2 regions of the Planococcus sp. APC 3906 genome follow, and region 1 is predicted to be linked to the other one. Evidence: a T-box and tRNA genes for the amino acid it is inferred to sense, from the RefSeq annotation. Region 1 holds a T-box; the other holds one or more tRNA genes.
The links. The T-box of region 1 lies ahead of QMA09_RS03095 (valine--tRNA ligase). A T-box ahead of a tRNA ligase gene usually reads a tRNA of that ligase, here a tRNA-Val.

Region 1 (4,201 bases):
CGCGCAAGGCTATTACGGCGTCACGCCGGACATGACATGCCTCGGCAAAGTCATCGGCGGCGGCTTGCCAGTCGGCGCATTCGGCGGCAAGCGTGAAATCATGCAGCAAGTTGCACCGAGCGGTTCGATTTACCAGGCGGGCACCTTGTCCGGCAATCCGCTTGCGATGACGGCTGGCTTGGAGACTTTATCGCGCCTGGATGAAAGCTCGTACGACACGTTCATCGAACGCGGCGACCAGCTTGAAGCCGGCTTCCGTGCTGCAGCTGAGAAATACAACATCCCGCACACAGTCAACCGTGCCGGCTCGATGATCGGTTTCTTCTTCACCAACGAACCCGTCGTCGACTTCGCAACAGCGAAAACTTCCGACACCGATTTGTTCGCCGATTATTACCGCTTGATGGCGGAAGAAGGCATTTATTTGCCGCCTTCCCAATTCGAGGGCATGTTCTTGTCGACTGCTCACACCGAAGAACAGATCGCTAAAACCGTCGAAGCATTCCACACGGTCTTCGCAAAACTGGCACGCTAAATAAAATCTTCAGCTCGGCCGCAGAATTTGCGGCCGGGCTTTTTTCATGCGGATGAGGCCACAAATAAATCCTTCAACGAAGATTTTCCGCCATTCGCGAGATTTCCCACTCTTTTTCCTGTACGATAGAACAAAGAACTCCTTCGGGAAACGAAAGGTGGTGGGGACATGGCGATTTTCTTAAGGACAGCGTTCATCGCTGTCGCAGCAGGCTTTTTATTCGAAACGATCGGCATGTTCCTGCCGTGGCTGCTCGGGCCGATGATTGCGCTGCTGCTCGTCAGCCAATTCACAAAAATGGAGCTGTATTGGCCGAAAGGGCTGCGGACGGCGGGGCTTGTCATGCTCGGCGTCCAGATCGGCGCATCATTCACGCGCGATGCGGTATTCCTGATGTGGCTCGACCTGCCCTATATGGCATTCATGACGGTATCGGTCGTCGGCTTATCGATCCTTCTTGGGCTCCTGTTCAAGAAGATGGTGGATGAATCATTAGCGACAAGCCTCCTCGGGTCGATTCCAGGTGGGCTCGCGCAGATGGTCGTTATCGCGGAGGAAGTGAAATCCGCAAACATTGCGGTCGTGACGATGATGCAGACAATCCGCATCTTCATGGTCGTAACGATCGTCCCATTCCTTACTGTCTTCCTGACCGGCAGGGAAGAAGGGGAGATAGGCGAGCGTGTTTTCACATTCGCGCCGCTCGCATTCCTCGCCGCGCTCGCTGTCGGAGGAACCCTTTATCTCGGCATGAAGCGTATTGGCTTCCCGGCAGCGGAACTGCTTGCACCGATTCTCACGATGGCGATTGTCCAGACGGTGACAGGCGAGCTGCTTGTCGACTTGCCGTACTGGCTGATTGCGCTTGCGCAGGTATGCATCGGCGCCGGGCTCGGCTTGCAGATGGAGCGCATTGGCGACAAACTGACCTTCCGCTTAGGGGCAGCCATCGTTTTGAACAATGTACTCCTCATCAGTTTCACTGCATTTATTGCGTACATACTCGCGAAACTCTTGCCGGATTATATCTTCCTGGATTTCTTTCTGAGTGCGGCTCCGGGCGGCATCGCGGAAATGGCGATCACGGCGCTCGCGACCGGCGGCGATGTAGCGCTGATCACGAGCTTCCAATTGTTCCGCCTGTTTTTTATTCTGCTGATTGCGTCGCCGATTGTGACGATCATCGTAAAAAAACTTGACGCTAAAAGCGGAAATTGAGTACAATAGAATCAATTAGATAGTCAATGCGTTGATGAGGATAGTAGAATGTGCGTGCATGTCAGAGAGGAAGCCGTTTGGTGCGAGGCTTCCATGGACCAGCATTCGAATGTCGCCTCGGAGCAGTTCCCGTGAAATTCGAGTAGCGGAAACCGGATGTGAAATCCGTTATCAGGCTTGAGCGCCAAGGCTTTTTCAGCTTGGTATAAAGGTGGTACCGCGAACAACTCCTTCGTCCTTTTCAGACGAAGGGGTTTTTTTGTTTTCCGGCAGCACCGCTCAGGCGAATAAAACAAGAGGAGGAATACCAATGACTGAAATGCCAACCAAGTACGATCCGCAAGCCATTGAAAAAGGCCGCTACGAATGGTGGATCAACCAAAAATTCTTCGAAGCGAAACCCGAAAGCGGCAAAACGCCGTATACCATTGTGATTCCGCCGCCGAACGTTACCGGCAAATTGCACTTGGGCCATGCCTGGGACACGACATTGCAGGACATCCTAACACGCATGAAGCGCATGCAGGGCTTTGACGCCTTGTGGCTGCCGGGCATGGACCACGCCGGCATCGCAACGCAGGCGAAAGTGGAAGGCAAGCTGCGCGAAGAAGGCAAGTCGCGCTACGATCTTGGGCGTGAGAAATTCCTTGAGGAATCATGGAAATGGAAAGAAGAATACGCATCGCATATCCGCGAGCAATGGTCGAAGCTTGGATTAGGCCTCGATTATTCCCGCGAACGTTTTACATTGGATGCCGGCTTGTCGAAAGCGGTTCAGGAAGTTTTCGTTAAATTATACGAGAAAAAACTGATCTACCGCGGCAAATACATCATCAACTGGGATCCGGCAACGAAAACAGCGATTTCCGATATCGAAGTTATCTACAAAGATGTGCAGGGCGGATTCTACCATATGCGTTACCCGCTGGCAGACGGTTCAGGTTCGATTGAAGTGGCGACGACGCGTCCGGAAACGATGCTCGGCGATACAGCTGTAGCCGTTCACCCGAAAGACGAGCGCTATCAGCACTTGATCGGCAAGAAAGTCATCCTGCCGATTGTCGGCCGTGAAATCGACATCGTTGCAGACGATTATGTCGACATGGAATTCGGCAGCGGCGCCGTGAAAATCACGCCGGCGCATGACCCGAACGATTTCGAGATCGGCAACCGCCACAACCTCGAGCGCGTGCTAGTTATGCACGAAGACGGCTCGATGAACGAAAATGCCGGCAAATACGAAGGCATGGACCGCTTCGAATGCCGCAAAGCGATCGTCAAAGATTTGCAGGATTTGGGTGTTTTATTCAAAATTGAAGAGCATATGCATTCAGTTGGCCATTCGGAACGCAGCGGCGCGGTAGTCGAGCCGTATCTGTCGACGCAATGGTTCGTTGATATGAAGCCATTGGCGCAGAAATCCGTTGACCTGCAAAAAGGCGAAGACGGCGTCAATTTCGTACCGGAACGTTTTGAGAAAACGTATTTGCACTGGATGGAAAACATCCGCGATTGGTGCATCTCGCGCCAGCTTTGGTGGGGACATCAGATTCCGGCTTGGTACCATAACGAAACCGGCGAAATTTACGTTGGCAGTGAAGCGCCGGCCGATGCTGAAAACTGGACGCAGGACGAAGACGTGCTCGATACGTGGTTCTCGTCTGCGCTATGGCCGTTCTCTACGCTCGGCTGGCCGGAAGACAGCGACGAATTGAAACGCTATTACCCGACCGATGTGCTCGTAACCGGCTATGACATCATCAACTTCTGGGTATCACGCATGATTTTCCAAGCGCTTGAATTCACGGAAGAAAAGCCGTTCGACGACGTATTGATCCACGGCCTCGTGCGCGACGCGGAAGGCCGCAAGATGTCGAAATCGCTCGGCAACGGCGTTGACCCGATGGACGTCATCGCGGAATACGGCGCGGATTCGCTGCGCTACTTCCTCGCGACGGCATCCAGCCCGGGGCAGGATCTGCGCTTCTCAATGGAAAAAGTCGAAAGCATCTGGAACTTTGCCAATAAAATCTGGAACGCTTCCCGCTTTGCCTTGATGAATATGGAAGGCATGACCTACGATCAAATCGATCTTACAGGAAAACGTTCGGTCGCTGATTCATGGATTCTGACGCGTTTGAATGAAACCATCGAACAAGTGACGAACTTAGCGGAACGCTACGAGTTCGGCGAAGTGGGCCGTGCGCTCTATAACTTCATCTGGGATGATTTCTGCGACTGGTACATCGAGATGGCTAAGTTGCCATTATACGGCGCAGACGAAGACGCTAAGAAAATGACGCGTTCGGTTCTCGCTTACGTACTCGACAACACAATGCGCCTCTTGCATCCGTTCATGCCGTTCATCACGGAAGAAATCTGGCAGAACCTGCCGCATCAGGGAGAGTCGATCACAATCGCCGCTTGGCCGACTGTCGATGATTCATT
Region 2 (4,201 bases), on a different contig from region 1:
CATTCCTGGTGAAAACCGGAGTCGGCATGTATTTCAATGATTTGGCTGTTTCGCTTGCTGGCCATTTGACGGGCGGACCCGCAAAAGTCGCCATCTTCTCAAGTGCATTGCAAGGGACGATTTCTGGGAGTTCTGTTGCAAACGTAGTAACATCGGGATCGTATACAATTCCAATGATGAAAAAATTAGGCTATAAAAAAGAATTTGCGGGCGCTGTAGAGGCTGCCGCTTCGACAGGCGGACAAATCATGCCGCCAATCATGGGGGCCGCGGCATTCCTGATGGTCGAGTTCATCGGCGGCATTACGTATTGGGAAATTGCCAAAGCAGCTGCTATTCCTGCTATCCTCTATTTCACCGGCGTTTGGATCATGACGCATTTTGAAGCGAAACGGGTCGGGTTGAAAGGCTTGAGCAAAGAAGAGATGCCGGACCGCAAAGAAGTCTTGAAGAAAATTTACCTATTGCTGCCGATTGTAGCAATCATCGTTTTCCTGCTTGTCGGGATTCCGACGATGCACGCCGCTTTATACGGCATTTTGCTGACTATACTTGTCAGTGCGTTCAATAAAGAAACAAGATTGAGTTTTAAAGACATGATCCACGCATTGGTTGACGGTGCAAGAACTGCACTTGCTGTAGCAGCCGCAACGGCCGCTGCCGGAATCATCGTCGGGGTGGTCGTTAAAACCGGCCTCGGATTGAGCTTGGCAAACGGCCTGGTTTCCGCTTCAGGCGGAAACATTCTGCTGACGCTGTTCTTTACGATGTTGGCGGCAATCGTCCTCGGAATGGGGTCGCCGACAACGGCGAACTACGTTATCACATCAACGATCGCTGCACCGGCAATCATCACGTTATTGATGATTGATGAGCCGGTCGGCGCTGCCGTACCGATTGTGGTCGCGCTATCTGCCCATTTGTTCGTGTTCTATTTCGGCATCATTGCCGATATCACTCCGCCGGTTGCGCTTGCTGCGTTCGCCGCTTCAGGGATATCCGGTGGAGAGCCGATCAAGACGGGCTTTATCGCTGCCAAATTGGCAGCAGCTGCATTCATCATTCCGTATATGTTTGTGTTGTCTCCAGCGCTGCTGATGATCGACACGACCCTGCCGGAATTGATTTGGGTGCTGATAACAGCATTCACCGGAATGATAGCCATCGGAGCTGGATTAATCGGCTTCTGGTACCGCAAGCTGAACTGGATCGAACGGATCATTGCGTTCGCAACAGGCTTGGCATTGATTTACCCAGAAGGCGTGACCGATACGATCGGAGCGATTTCGTTCATCATCCTGTTTGTTCTGCAATGGATGTCGCGCGAAAAGAAAACACCGAAAACAATAGAAGCATAAGAAAAGCGCTGCCCGACAAAATCGGAGCAGCGCTTTTTTGCGTGTTCACCGCAAAATCAATTTTATTCGAATATATAATCGTGCAAAAGCAATAAAACACAAAAAAACGCGCAAGCTCGAAAGCTGCGCGTTTTCTTTCTCGTACTCTTATGATTCCTACTGGGCTCGAACCAGCGACCTCTACCCTGTCAAGGTAGCGCTCTCCCAGCTGAGCTAAGGAATCTCAATTACCAGGACAAATATAATTATATCGCGTCCTGGTGAAAAGTCAATAACTATTCTGAAAGAAAAATACTCCAATCGTTTTGTGCTTTTCCTTGCATGATCGACCAACATTCAATGGCGACAGCTTTGCCGCTGAACGGTTCGAATTCCATGGAAAGGCGAGCGAACATGGGTCCCCAGTATGGCGGAGCGATGTTTTTTGTGATTGTCGCATGCGGCACCCAATGGTTCGGCAAATAATGATCCTGCTGGCCGGTAAAGTCGCGGGCCGCCAAGTTGATGGCCTGGTGGAAAACTTTCAATGCGTCAGTAGATGCAGGTGCTGTGTAGAATACGCCTTGCTGCTTGAAAAAGCCAAGAGAGCCGAATTGCAGAGGCAATTGTGCAGTTTGTTCAGCCAAAGGGGCAAGAGCATTTTTCAAGTCAGCCGGATTGTTTTGCTCAAATACCTGCAACGTCATATGCGGCGGCAGCATCGCAGTAGAGTCGAGGCTCGCCGCATTCGCTTGTTTTTGCAGGTGTTCTATTTTATTGGACGTTGTGTAGTCGAACCTTAAAACGATTGCTTGCATCAATATCTTCCTCCATTATTGGCCGGTGCTTTGGAAGCCGGCTTGCTGTGCTTCTTGTTCGGTGCAGAACCATTCTTCCGGATTGGTTTGTTCATAGGAACCTTCTCCTGGCATATGGTATATCTTCTTGCCGCTGCGGTTGATGTTGCCTTTGATCCGGCAGTCATTAGTTGCTGCCGGTGGAGTGGTGCCTCCATAAGCATTCGAGTTGAAGCCGCGGCTCGTCGAATAATTTTCATACTCCCAGATACCGGTTCCGGCATCTTTCGCTTTTTGCTCGACTTGTTCAAAAGCGTCGAGGTGGCGGGTATTCGGGGGATAAACGTAAGCGACACGCGCCATACCCGATTCCAGCAGCTGTTCCTGGACGCTTTCGCCGTCTACGTAAATGTAGGCAAGCAGTCTGCCGTAATCATCGAAACGTTCTCCGACATCAAATTCGATCGAAATATCCCCGGAATTTATGATGCGCTTGTTTTCCGCTGTTGCCTCTTTTCCAAGCGGCTGTTCGCCAAGCCGCGGATGGTTGGTCTCGGGTGTATCGACCAATAGGTAGCGAACGGTTTCTTCTTTGCCTTCGTACATGATTTTTATGGTGTCGCCGTCGATGACAGAGCTTACTTCCACGTCGATTTGGTCTTCAGTTCCCGCCGTATCCGTGGAATCAACGAGACCGCATCCCGAAAGGGCTGTTATCAGCAGCAGTAAACCAGCAAATTTTTTCATAGTTAGTCCATCTCCTATTCCTCCATTATATTTTCCAAGGATGCTGCTTGCAAACCCGAACACATTCGGCTAACTTTGAAAAAAGAGGGGGATCGCAATGCATTTGACACTACCATTCTATTACGACTTTGACCGGGTGCTCGAACGGCTGTCACTCGACCCGCTCCACGCGGTGTCGCTTTCTGAGCGGCTCGTTCGTATTCCCATGCCGGAAGGCAATATTGTGGCCGTGAAAGCTGAAGGCACAAGCGAGAATCCCGTTTTTTTACTGGAAGGCATGGAGATGGGCCAATTGGAACATCTCTCGGAAATTTTCCATTTCAATCAATCATTGGAGCCGGTCGCAGAACATTTCAGCGGCACCAGCTTGGCGCTTTTATTCGAGCAGCATAAAGGGACGCCATTGGTGCGTGAATTCTCCTTATACGGGGCGTTGATGAAAAGCATTATCCACCAGCAATTGAATTTGTCGTTCGCCCACACACTTTCCAGCCGCTTCGTCCAGACCTATGGCCATGAAAAGGAAGGGGTGTGGTTTTACCCGGAGCCCGGCAAAATCGCAGCGCTGCAGCCTGAAGAGCTGCGAAAGCTCCAATTCAGCACACGTAAAGCGGAATACGTCATCGGCCTGTCGCAGGCGGTCGCGTCCGGAACTCTGCGTTTGGACGAGCTGGCACAAAAATCAGATGAAGAGGCTGCGGCTGAGCTGGTTTCATACCGCGGCATCGGACCATGGACGGCACAGAGTTTTCTGATGTTCGGCCTTGGCCGGCCGAATCTATTCCCGCTGGCGGACATCGGCTTGCAGAATGCCTTGAAAATCCAATGGGCGCGGGCAGATAAGCCGAAAGCTGAAGAAATCCTGCAGCATTTGCCGGAATGGAGCCCTTATTTATCTTATGCGACGCTTTATCTTTGGCGCAGCGTCGAATAGACAACAAAGCAAAACGCCTTTCCATGATGCTTCTGGAAAGGCGTTTTTATGTACTGTGGCTGCGAAGTCTGATGATCAGCTTAGCCAATTATGCTTGTTGCTCCAAGTCGGAAGGGATAGCTGCATGATACAGAAAGGACTCCTGATCGGCTGTTTCCATCTTGTCTTTGTCAATACCGACTTCAAGTTCGCCTGAGAAAATAGGTTCCCACCAATTCGCTTGTTTTTCCATCGTCTATTCCTCCTCTAATCCAGTTGAATTGTTTGACTATTCTATACCCCGAAAGGTTACACTAATAAACAAGGACATTGAAAATAAGCCACTCGGCTTTCAGAAAAGGGGAGAATTATGATTTCAATCGGTATGATCGGAGCGGGCATCGTAG

Region 2: it encodes a tRNA-Val, which carries the amino acid that the T-box ahead of QMA09_RS03095 (valine--tRNA ligase) is inferred to sense. The anticodon was not compared.

What each region holds. Positions count from the first base shown of each region.
Region 1 is NZ_JASDCW010000003.1:84,977-89,177, forward strand. Features, by position in the region: gene hemL (glutamate-1-semialdehyde 2,1-aminomutase) at 1-535, shown strand, start outside; gene QMA09_RS03090 (AbrB family transcriptional regulator) at 704-1,753, shown strand; T-box leader at 1,776-1,996, shown strand; gene QMA09_RS03095 (valine--tRNA ligase) at 2,064-4,201, shown strand, end outside.
Region 2 is NZ_JASDCW010000012.1:7,575-11,775, reverse strand. Features, by position in the region: gene QMA09_RS08645 (TRAP transporter permease) at 1-1,358, shown strand, start outside; tRNA gene QMA09_RS08640 (tRNA-Val) at 1,509-1,581, opposite strand; gene QMA09_RS08635 (2'-5' RNA ligase family protein) at 1,634-2,155, opposite strand; gene QMA09_RS08630 (thermonuclease family protein) at 2,171-2,881, opposite strand; gene QMA09_RS08625 (DNA-3-methyladenine glycosylase family protein) at 2,979-3,815, shown strand; gene QMA09_RS08620 (hypothetical protein) at 3,904-4,047, opposite strand; gene QMA09_RS08615 (Gfo/Idh/MocA family protein) at 4,165-4,201, shown strand, end outside.